DNA from 2 places in the Cupriavidus sp. F041 genome. Region 2 is predicted to be linked to the other one. Evidence: predicted binding sites of a transcription regulator. Region 2 holds the regulator's gene; the other holds the start of a gene.
What was found. Region 2 encodes sigma-54, which starts transcription at its own class of promoters, with help from an activator protein. Its sites were predicted from a motif close to TGGCANGNAANCTGCTTT; they were not measured.

Region 1 (4,198 bases), 820 kb from region 2:
AATGGGGCCCGCCTCCGCCACCGGCGCCGTGGTGAGCGCGGTGATGGCGGCAGTCTTGGCATCGAAGTCATCTTCGGCCAGTGGCTTCAGGTCAGCCTGCGTCAGCGGCGCGGCCCACAGCGGGCATGCGGCGATCAGCAGCAACGCTGCCAGCATGGCGCGCAACCGTGAAGCGAAAGAGAACAATAAGGGTCGGTGCATAAGGTCTGCGATCGCGCGCAGGAAGCGCGCGACCACCTTGGTCGGCGTGACGGGTTTTGCTTTGCGCCGCGGCCCTGAAGCGGCCCGCGGCAGTGAAACAAAGTCGGTTTGCTCCCCTCCCCCGAGGGCGGGGAACAAACACCGGACAGCTTGCGGGCGCGGCCTTCTCGACGCAGGCCCGCCTGCGGTCTTACATCACCTTGTCCGGCTTGCCTTCGTTACCCGCGATGAACGGGCTCCACGGCTGCGCGCGCACTGCCTTCGGCGTCTTCCACACCACCGTGAACTGGCCATCGCCCTTGACCTCACCGATCATCACCGGCTTGTACAGGTGATGGTTCTCGCCCATGGTCAGGGTGAAGCCGTCCGGCGCCTTGAAGGTCTGGCCATACATCGCGGCGCGCACCTTGTCGGTATCGGTGGTGCCGGCCTTCTTCACGGCTTGCGCCCACATATGGATGCCCACGTAGGTGGCTTCCATCGGGTCGTTCGTCACGCGCTTGTCGCCGCCCGGCAGGTTGTTGGCCTTGACCCATGCCGCCCATTGCTTCTTGAAGGCTTCGTTTTCCGGGTTCTTGACCGACATGAAGTAGTTCCATGCGGCCAGGTGGCCCACCAGCGGCTTGGTGTCGATGCCGCGCAGCTCTTCCTCGCCGACGGAGAACGCCACCACCGGCACGTCCTTGGCCTTGAGGCCGGCGTTACCCAGTTCCTTGTAGAAAGGCACGTTGGAGTCGCCGTTGATGGTGGAGATCACGGCAGTCTTGCCGCCTTGCGAGAACTTCTTGATATTGGCTACGATGGTCTGGTAATCGCTGTGGCCAAACGGCGTGTAGACCTCTTCGATATCCTTGTCCGCCACGCCCTTGCTCTTCAGGAAGGCGCGCAGGATCTTGTTGGTGGTGCGCGGGTAGACGTAGTCAGTGCCCAGCAGGAAAAAGCGCTTGGCGCCGCCACCTTCCTTGCTCATCAGGTACTCCACGGCGGGAATGGCCTGCTGGTTGGGCGCCGCGCCGGTATAGAAGACGTTCTTGGACATCTCCTCGCCTTCATACTGCACCGGGTAGAACAGCAGCGAGTTCAGCTCTTCATAAACGGGCAGCACCGACTTGCGCGAAACCGAGGTCCAGCAGCCGAAGGTGACGGCAACCTTGTCCTTGGTGATCAGCTGGCGCGCCTTCTCGGCAAACAGCGGCCAGTTGGAAGCGGGATCGACCACGACCGGCTCAAGCTTGCGGCCAAGCACGCCGCCGCTCTTGTTGATCTCGTCGATCGTCATCAATGCCACGTCCTTGAGCGACGTCTCGGAAATGGCCATGGTGCCGGACAGCGAATGCAGGATACCGACCTTGATCGGTTCCTTGGACTGCGCCAATGCCAGCGGGCTAACACCTGCCGTTGCGAAGAATGCCGCGGCGGCTACCGCCGACAGCTTCAGCATGTCACGTCTTTTCATTGCAGCTCCCAGATTGTCGTGTTGGATAAGGAACAACGCACCCCGGGTACACCTTCTGCAACTAGCGTGCCATGGCATACAAGCTTGTATACATGGCTGCACACACCGCCCGGCGAGCCTCAGGAGGCGGCCGCGCGCCATGCCGCACCACGATAGTGCGGCTGCGTCACGCACCAAGCCTGTGCGGCGTCAGCGGCTGGTTCAGATTGGGGCATCAGCCGGCGCCCATGCTGCAGCGTGACTTGCCCGAATCCCGAATCGGCTCTATGGTGGCCGTTCGCTTGCGCGCCATGCCCTTGCCGCATATTGCGCAGACAAGCAGAAAACAGCACGACGGAGACAACCCATTGAACGCGTCAGCGGCGCCAGGGAACCAGATCGTCATCATCGGCGCGGGTGTGGCCGGCATGTGCATGGGCATCCGGCTCAGGCAAGCCGGCATCGACACCTTCGTCGTCTTCGAGAAAGCCGGCACGGTGGGCGGCACCTGGCGCGACGACACCTGTCCGGGCCGCGGCTGCGACATCCCCTCCCGCCTGTACCGCTTCTCCTTCGCGCCAAAGCCTGGACTGGTCCAGCGCGTACTCGCCACAGCCGGAAATCCATCGCTGCCTGCAACACTGCGCCGATCGCTTCGGCCCGCTCGGGCACATCCGCTTCGGCACTGATCGCGCTGCACCTGGCTTAAACGGAACCATCAAGCGGGCTTTTTGAACATCCCAACGCAACCAGCAACGCCTCCAGGCAAACCGATGACCACACTTCCGTCATACCAGCCACGCAGCGCCTGGGCCATGGCCTCGATGCTGACCTGGCTTTCGCTGATCAACTTCCTCGACAAGATCGTGCTGGGCATGGTGGCCGTGCCGCTGATGGCGGACCTGAAGCTGCCGCCGGCGGAGTTCGGCCTGATCGCCAGCAGCTTCTTCTGGCTGTTTTCGCTGTCCACCGTGCTGGTGGGATTCCTGTCCAATCGCGTGGCCACGCGCTGGCTGCTGCTGGCGATGGGCCTGTCGTGGGCCCTGCTGCAAATACCGCTGGCGCTGGCCACCTCGGCCATGACCATTCTCTTGTGCCGCATGCTGCTTGGCGCGGCCGAGGGCCCGGCCTTCCCGATCTCCGTGCATGCGTTGTTCAAATGGTTTCCCGACCACAAGCGCAATCTGCCAGTGGCGGTGGTCAACCAGGGCGCGACGGCGGGCCTGCTGCTGGCGGGGTTGCTGATCCCGCTGGTGACGATACATTGGGGATGGCGCGCCAACTTCATGATCCTCGCCGCCATCGGCGCGGCATGGAGTGCGATGTGGCTCTGCGTGGGACGCGAGGGGCCGCTGGCGCAGGCGAGCGACCGGCGCCCCGGCGCCGCGGCCATGCCCGTGCGCCTGCCCTATCGCCGCATCTTCCGCGACCCGACCGTGCTTTCCTGCCTGGCCATTGGCTTCTGCGCGTACTGGGCGCTGGCGCTGGGGCTGACCTGGCTGCCGGCCTACCTGGAGAAGGGCCTCGGCTTCGACCCGGTCACCACCGGGCGCTGGTATGCGGCCATCGTGGCCTCCGCCATGCCCGTCACGCTGATCCTTAGCTGGCTGTCGCAGCGCATGCTGCGCGGCGGCGCGTCGTCGCGACTGGCGCGCGGCGTGATCATCTCGATCGCCGCGCTGGTGGGCGGCGGCGTGTACCTGGTGATCGCGTCGGTAACGCTGGCACCCGTCCCGAAGACCTTGCTGATTGCCGTGGCGGCATGCCTGCCCCCCGTGGGCTTCGCGCTGACGCCGGCGATGCTGGCGCAGATCGTACCTGAGGCCCAGCGCGGGAGCGTGCTGTCCATTCACACGGCGCTGATCACGCTTGCGGGCATCCTGGCCCCGGCCGTGGTGGGGCAACTGGTGCAGCGCCACGGCATGATCGGTGGCTTCGAAGTGGGATTCACGATCAACGCCATGCTGCTGATGGTGGCCGGCGTGATCGGCCTGTGCTGGCTGAATCCCGAGCGCTCGGCCAAGGCCCTGGCGGCGGCCACCCATGACATGACGGCGGCGCGCTCGCCCGCCTGAGCCCGGCCCCCGCTCAGCGGGGCAACCGCCACCTGGCAGCGGCCGCCGCGCACCCTTTGCGGCGGTGGCCTTCAGTGATTACGAATAACGCCGGCTGATCGACTCCGCGACGCACACCGGGCGCTCGCTGCCTTCGCGCTCGATGGTGACTTCCCAGTTCGACTGGGCGCCAACCAGCGCGGGCGCGTTCGGCAGCGGCTCCAGGCGCTCCACCGACAGCAGTTTCACGCGGGCGCGCAGACGGCTGCCCACCGGTACCGGCGCGGTAAAGCGCACACGGTTCAGGCCATAGTTGACGCCCATCTTGACGCCCGGCATGTCGATTGCGTTGTGCATGAAGGCCGGCAACAGCGACAGCGTCAGGAAGCCATGCGCTACCGGGCCGCCAAACGGAGACTCGCGCCGGGCGCGCTCCACGTCGACATGGATCCATTGATGATCGCCAGTGGCTTCGGCGAACAGGTTGACCTGCTGCTGGGTGATTTCA
Region 2 (4,198 bases):
AGCGGCCTTCAATGAAATCGGGCCCGAGCCGGACAAAATCCACGGCATCGTCCGCCACCAGCCCATGTCCGCGTGAAATCAGCTCCAGGCCGAGTTCACTCTTGCCCAGGCCGGATTCACCCATCACCAGCACGCCCATGCCGAGGATGTCGAGGAATACGCCGTGCATGGTCACGCGCGGCGCGGAAATGCGCGACAGGTAGAGGCGCAGGTGATCGATCACCGCCGCCGAGGACACCGGCGTGGTGAACAAGGGCGTGGAGGAACGCGTGCAGCGCAGTTCCAGGTCGGGCGGCGGCTCCATGCCGTCGGCAATCACCAGGAAGGGCGGTTCCAGCAGGATCAGCTCACCCATCTGGCGCTTGCGCATCTCGTCGTCGAGACGCTGGTAATAAGTGATCTCGGGTTTGCCCAGGACCTGGATCCGGTTCGGGTGGATCAGGTTCAAGTGGCCGACGAGATCCGCCGCGGAAGTGGCTTCACGTGCGAACTCGACATCGAACGCCCGGTCGGCGCCCTCCAGGCCGGCTACCCAGGAGAGTTTGATATCGGCTGCGTTGTCGTCGAAGATCGACTGCGAGGTGACGCCAGTGAGTTCCATGCGGGTGCTTTCAGGAGCAAGCTTTCAGACAGCGGGGACAATTGCCCTGCTCGCCTGCGTAAAGATCGCCGAGGCCGGTCAGGGGTGCCATTGCGTCAGCAACTGGTGCACGTCATCGGGGGTGGGCAGGGTAGCCAGTCCTTCGCGCATCTCGCGGTCGGACAGCAGTTGGGCGATCTCCGAGAGAATCTCCAGATGCTGCTGGGTGGCCTGTTCGGGTACCAGCAGGAAGATCAGCAGCGCTACCGGCTTGCCGTCGGGAGATTCGAAGGGGATCGGCTCGGCCAGGCGCATGAAGGCAGCCAGTGGCTGCTTCAGTCCCTTGATGCGGCCATGCGGAATGGCAACCCCGGCGCCAAGACCAGTGGACCCCAGCGATTCGCGGGCGAACAGGTTGTCGGTCACGGTAGCGCGCGCCACGCCATGGTTGTTCTCGAAGAGGAGCCCGGCCTGTTCGAACACGCGCTTCTTGCTGGTGACGCTGACGTCGAGGTTGATGTTGCCGGGTGGCAGCAATTTAGCCAAACGATTCATGTGGAATGCGCAGGGTTTTCTAGTAAGCAGGCCCGGGGCCGGGAGGCGTCGCGCCGGGCAAAAAAGAAGAAAAAACCAAGGTCCGAAGTTTCACCGGGTGTCCCCCTGCCGGTGTCGGGCGTCTGGCCATTATAGAGCAGGCCCGCCCCCGCCTTGTGCATTGCAATACCCGATGCGCGGAAGCGGTGCCGCGTGCACGGAAAAATCGTTGAGGCTAAGAACTATGTATTGCACAGCATACACCGGTCCATATGCCTTGCGGAATCCCCCGCGTGGTCCCGGGCGAGCGCCAGGAACGAAAAAGCCGCGCTATGGGCGCGGCTTGATTCCGGTTTCAAGGGAGTGACACCGGCGGCCCGGTCTGTGGGCCACCAGGCACGGTCATTGCTGCATCTGCGATGCGGCCATCTGATACTTGACCGCTTCGCGGTCGTGGCTTTGCACGCGATCCTTATGGCGAATCACCTGCCGGTCGAGCTTGTCGACGAGCGCGTCGATAGCGGCATACAGGTCTTCATGATGCGCTTCGACAAAGATGTCCTTGCCCTTGAGATGTAGATTGATTTCCGCGTACTGCCGCCGGTCCTTTTCTTTTGTATTGTCGACAGAGAGCAGCACACTTACGCCAATGACTTGATCAAAATGCCTGACGATACGCTCCAGTTTCGTTTCCACGTACTCACGCAGCGGGGGCGTGATGTCCAAGTGGTGTCCACTGATCTTGAAGTTCATAGCGTTTCTCCTTCTGAAAGAGTTGCACCAGGCAGGCGATGCAACTCGGCTACAAAGTCTTACGGAGAGTAACTGCCGGAATCTTGAGCGCCTCGCGGTATTTGGCAACGGTACGCCGTGCCACTACGAAGCCTTGCTCGCCGAGCAATTCGGCAATCCGGCTGTCGGACAAGGGATTCCTGGCGTCTTCGGCTCCTATCAGTTGCTTGATCAACGCACGAATTGCCGTTGACGAGGCCGCGCCGCCGGTTTCTGTGGAAACGTGACTGCCGAAGAAATACTTCAGCTCGAAAGTCCCCATCGGCGTTGCCATGTATTTATTGGTAGTCACCCGAGAGATGGTGGACTCGTGTAAACCCAGTGTATCGGCAATCTCCCGCAAAACCAAGGGGCGCATCGCAATTTCACCGTGGGTGAAGAAGTTCTTTTGACGTTCGACAATTGCTTGTGCAACGCGCAATATCGTGTCGAACCTTTGCTGGATATTCTTGATCAACCAGCGTGCCTCCTGCAGTTTTTGCTGCAGTCCCGCGGCACCCGCATCGCCTTTTGCACCGCGCAATATCTGTGCGTACATGTCGTTGATACGTAGCCGCGGCATCACATCCGGATTGAGCTGCGCAATCCAGCCGCCATTCAGTTTTCGGACAAAAACATCGGGCACGACGAAGTCGGCTTCGGGACGGCTGTACGCATGGCCTGGATAAGGCGCCAGCGAGCGGATCAGTTCATGCGCCGACTTCAGTTCCGGCTCATCCACCTGCAACGCTTTTTTCAGGCGCGTGTAGTCGCGCACCGCGAGCAGTTCCAGGTGATTGGTGACAATGGTCAGCGCCAGGTCGCGCTGCGGATGCTTGAGGCGGCGCAATTGCAGCGCCAGGCATTCGGCCGCATTGCGTGCGCCGACACCAGGCGGATCGAAGCTTTGCAGCAGGGTAAGGACGGCCTGGATCTCGTCGACCTCGAATTCGAGTTCCTCCGGCAGTTCGCTGCAGATTTCCTCGAGCGAGGCGCTCAGGTAGCCGTCGTCGTCCAGCGACTCGACCAGGAAGATGGCCAGCCCCTTGTCGCGCAACGAAATTTTCAGCGGCGCGAGCTGTTCCATCAGATGTTCGCGCAGCGTGGGTTCGGCGTCGCGCAACTGCATCGGGGTCTTTTCGTCGTCGTCGCCTTGCGGGCGGCGGGCGAAGTCGTCGAGGCTCCAGTCGTTGCCGTAGTCCTCGTTGCTGTCGGAATAGCTGTCTTCGGCCTCGGGCGCGCCGTCGGGGCGGTTCTCGCTGGTGCCCTGGCCGTCGGCGGGCGCCGGCGCGGGAGCGCTCTGCATGTTGACCGAGCCGTCGGCCGCAACGCGCAACGGGCTGTCGAGCCAGTCGTTCTCGCGTTCGAGCAAAGGGTTCTCGGTCAGCGCCTGTTCCACTTCCTGCTGCAGTTCGAGCGTGGACAGTTGCAGCAGCCGGATCGACTGCTGGAGTTGCGGCGTAAGCGCGAGATGCTGCGAGAGGCGGAGCTGTAGCGACGGTTTCATGCGACCTATTTTATGCCCAACTTCCGTGCCGGTGGAACGGAAATTGCTATCGCTGATGACGCCGTGATCGTTGCAGGGTAAAAGGCGACACCGGGGCCACCTTGGGCACAAGGTCGCCGCAGCTGCCGCTTGCTGCCGTGCGCCGCGTTACATGCGGAAATTCTCGCCCAGGTAGACCTTGCGCACCGACTCGTTGGCGATGATGTCTTCAGGCCGGCCCGAGGCCAGCACAGCGCCTTCGCTGATGATGTAGGCGTGATCGCAGATGCCCAGCGTCTCGCGCACGTTGTGGTCGGTGATCAGCACGCCGATATTGCGCGCCTTGAGGAAGCTGACGATGCGCTGGATCTCGCCCACCGCGATCGGGTCGACGCCGGCGAAGGGCTCGTCGAGCAGGATGAAGCGGGGCGCCGAGGCCAGGGCGCGGGCGATTTCCACGCGGCGGCGTTCGCCGCCTGACAGTGAAAGCGCCGGATTGTCGCGCAGGTGGGCAATCTGGAGGTCATCGAGCAGCGTGTCCAGCCGGCGCTCGAGTTCGGCCTTGCCAAGTGGCTTGCCGTCCTGGATCTGCAATTCCAGCACCGCGCGGATGTTCTCCTGCACATTCAGCTTGCGGAACACCGAAGCTTCCTGCGGGAGGTAGGACAGGCCCATGCGTGCTCGTTCGTGAATGGCCAGGCCGCTGATGTGCTTGTCGTCGAGCACGATGTCGCCCTCGTCCAGCGCCACCAGTCCCACGATCATGTAGAAGGAGGTGGTCTTGCCCGCGCCGTTGGGCCCCAGCAGTCCGACCACCTCGCCGCTCT

Region 1: urtA (urea ABC transporter substrate-binding protein) is a predicted target of sigma-54. The motif match lies at 1,712-1,729, and genes of this name have one in related genera.

Annotation. Positions count from the first base shown of each region.
Region 1 is NZ_JBVASY010000002.1:925,065-929,262, reverse strand. Features, by position in the region: gene urtB (urea ABC transporter permease subunit UrtB) at 1-201, opposite strand, end outside; gene urtA (urea ABC transporter substrate-binding protein) at 392-1,657, opposite strand; gene ACZY0R_RS21380 (NAD(P)-binding protein) at 1,885-2,325, shown strand; gene ACZY0R_RS21375 (MFS transporter) at 2,410-3,711, shown strand; gene ACZY0R_RS21370 (MaoC family dehydratase) at 3,790-4,198, opposite strand, start outside.
Region 2 is NZ_JBVASY010000002.1:105,789-109,986, forward strand. Features, by position in the region: gene hprK (HPr(Ser) kinase/phosphatase) at 1-601, opposite strand, end outside; gene ptsN (PTS IIA-like nitrogen regulatory protein PtsN) at 680-1,135, opposite strand; gene hpf (ribosome hibernation-promoting factor, HPF/YfiA family) at 1,517-1,867, opposite strand; gene ACZY0R_RS17520 (RNA polymerase factor sigma-54) at 1,917-3,392, opposite strand; gene lptB (LPS export ABC transporter ATP-binding protein) at 3,540-4,198, opposite strand, start outside.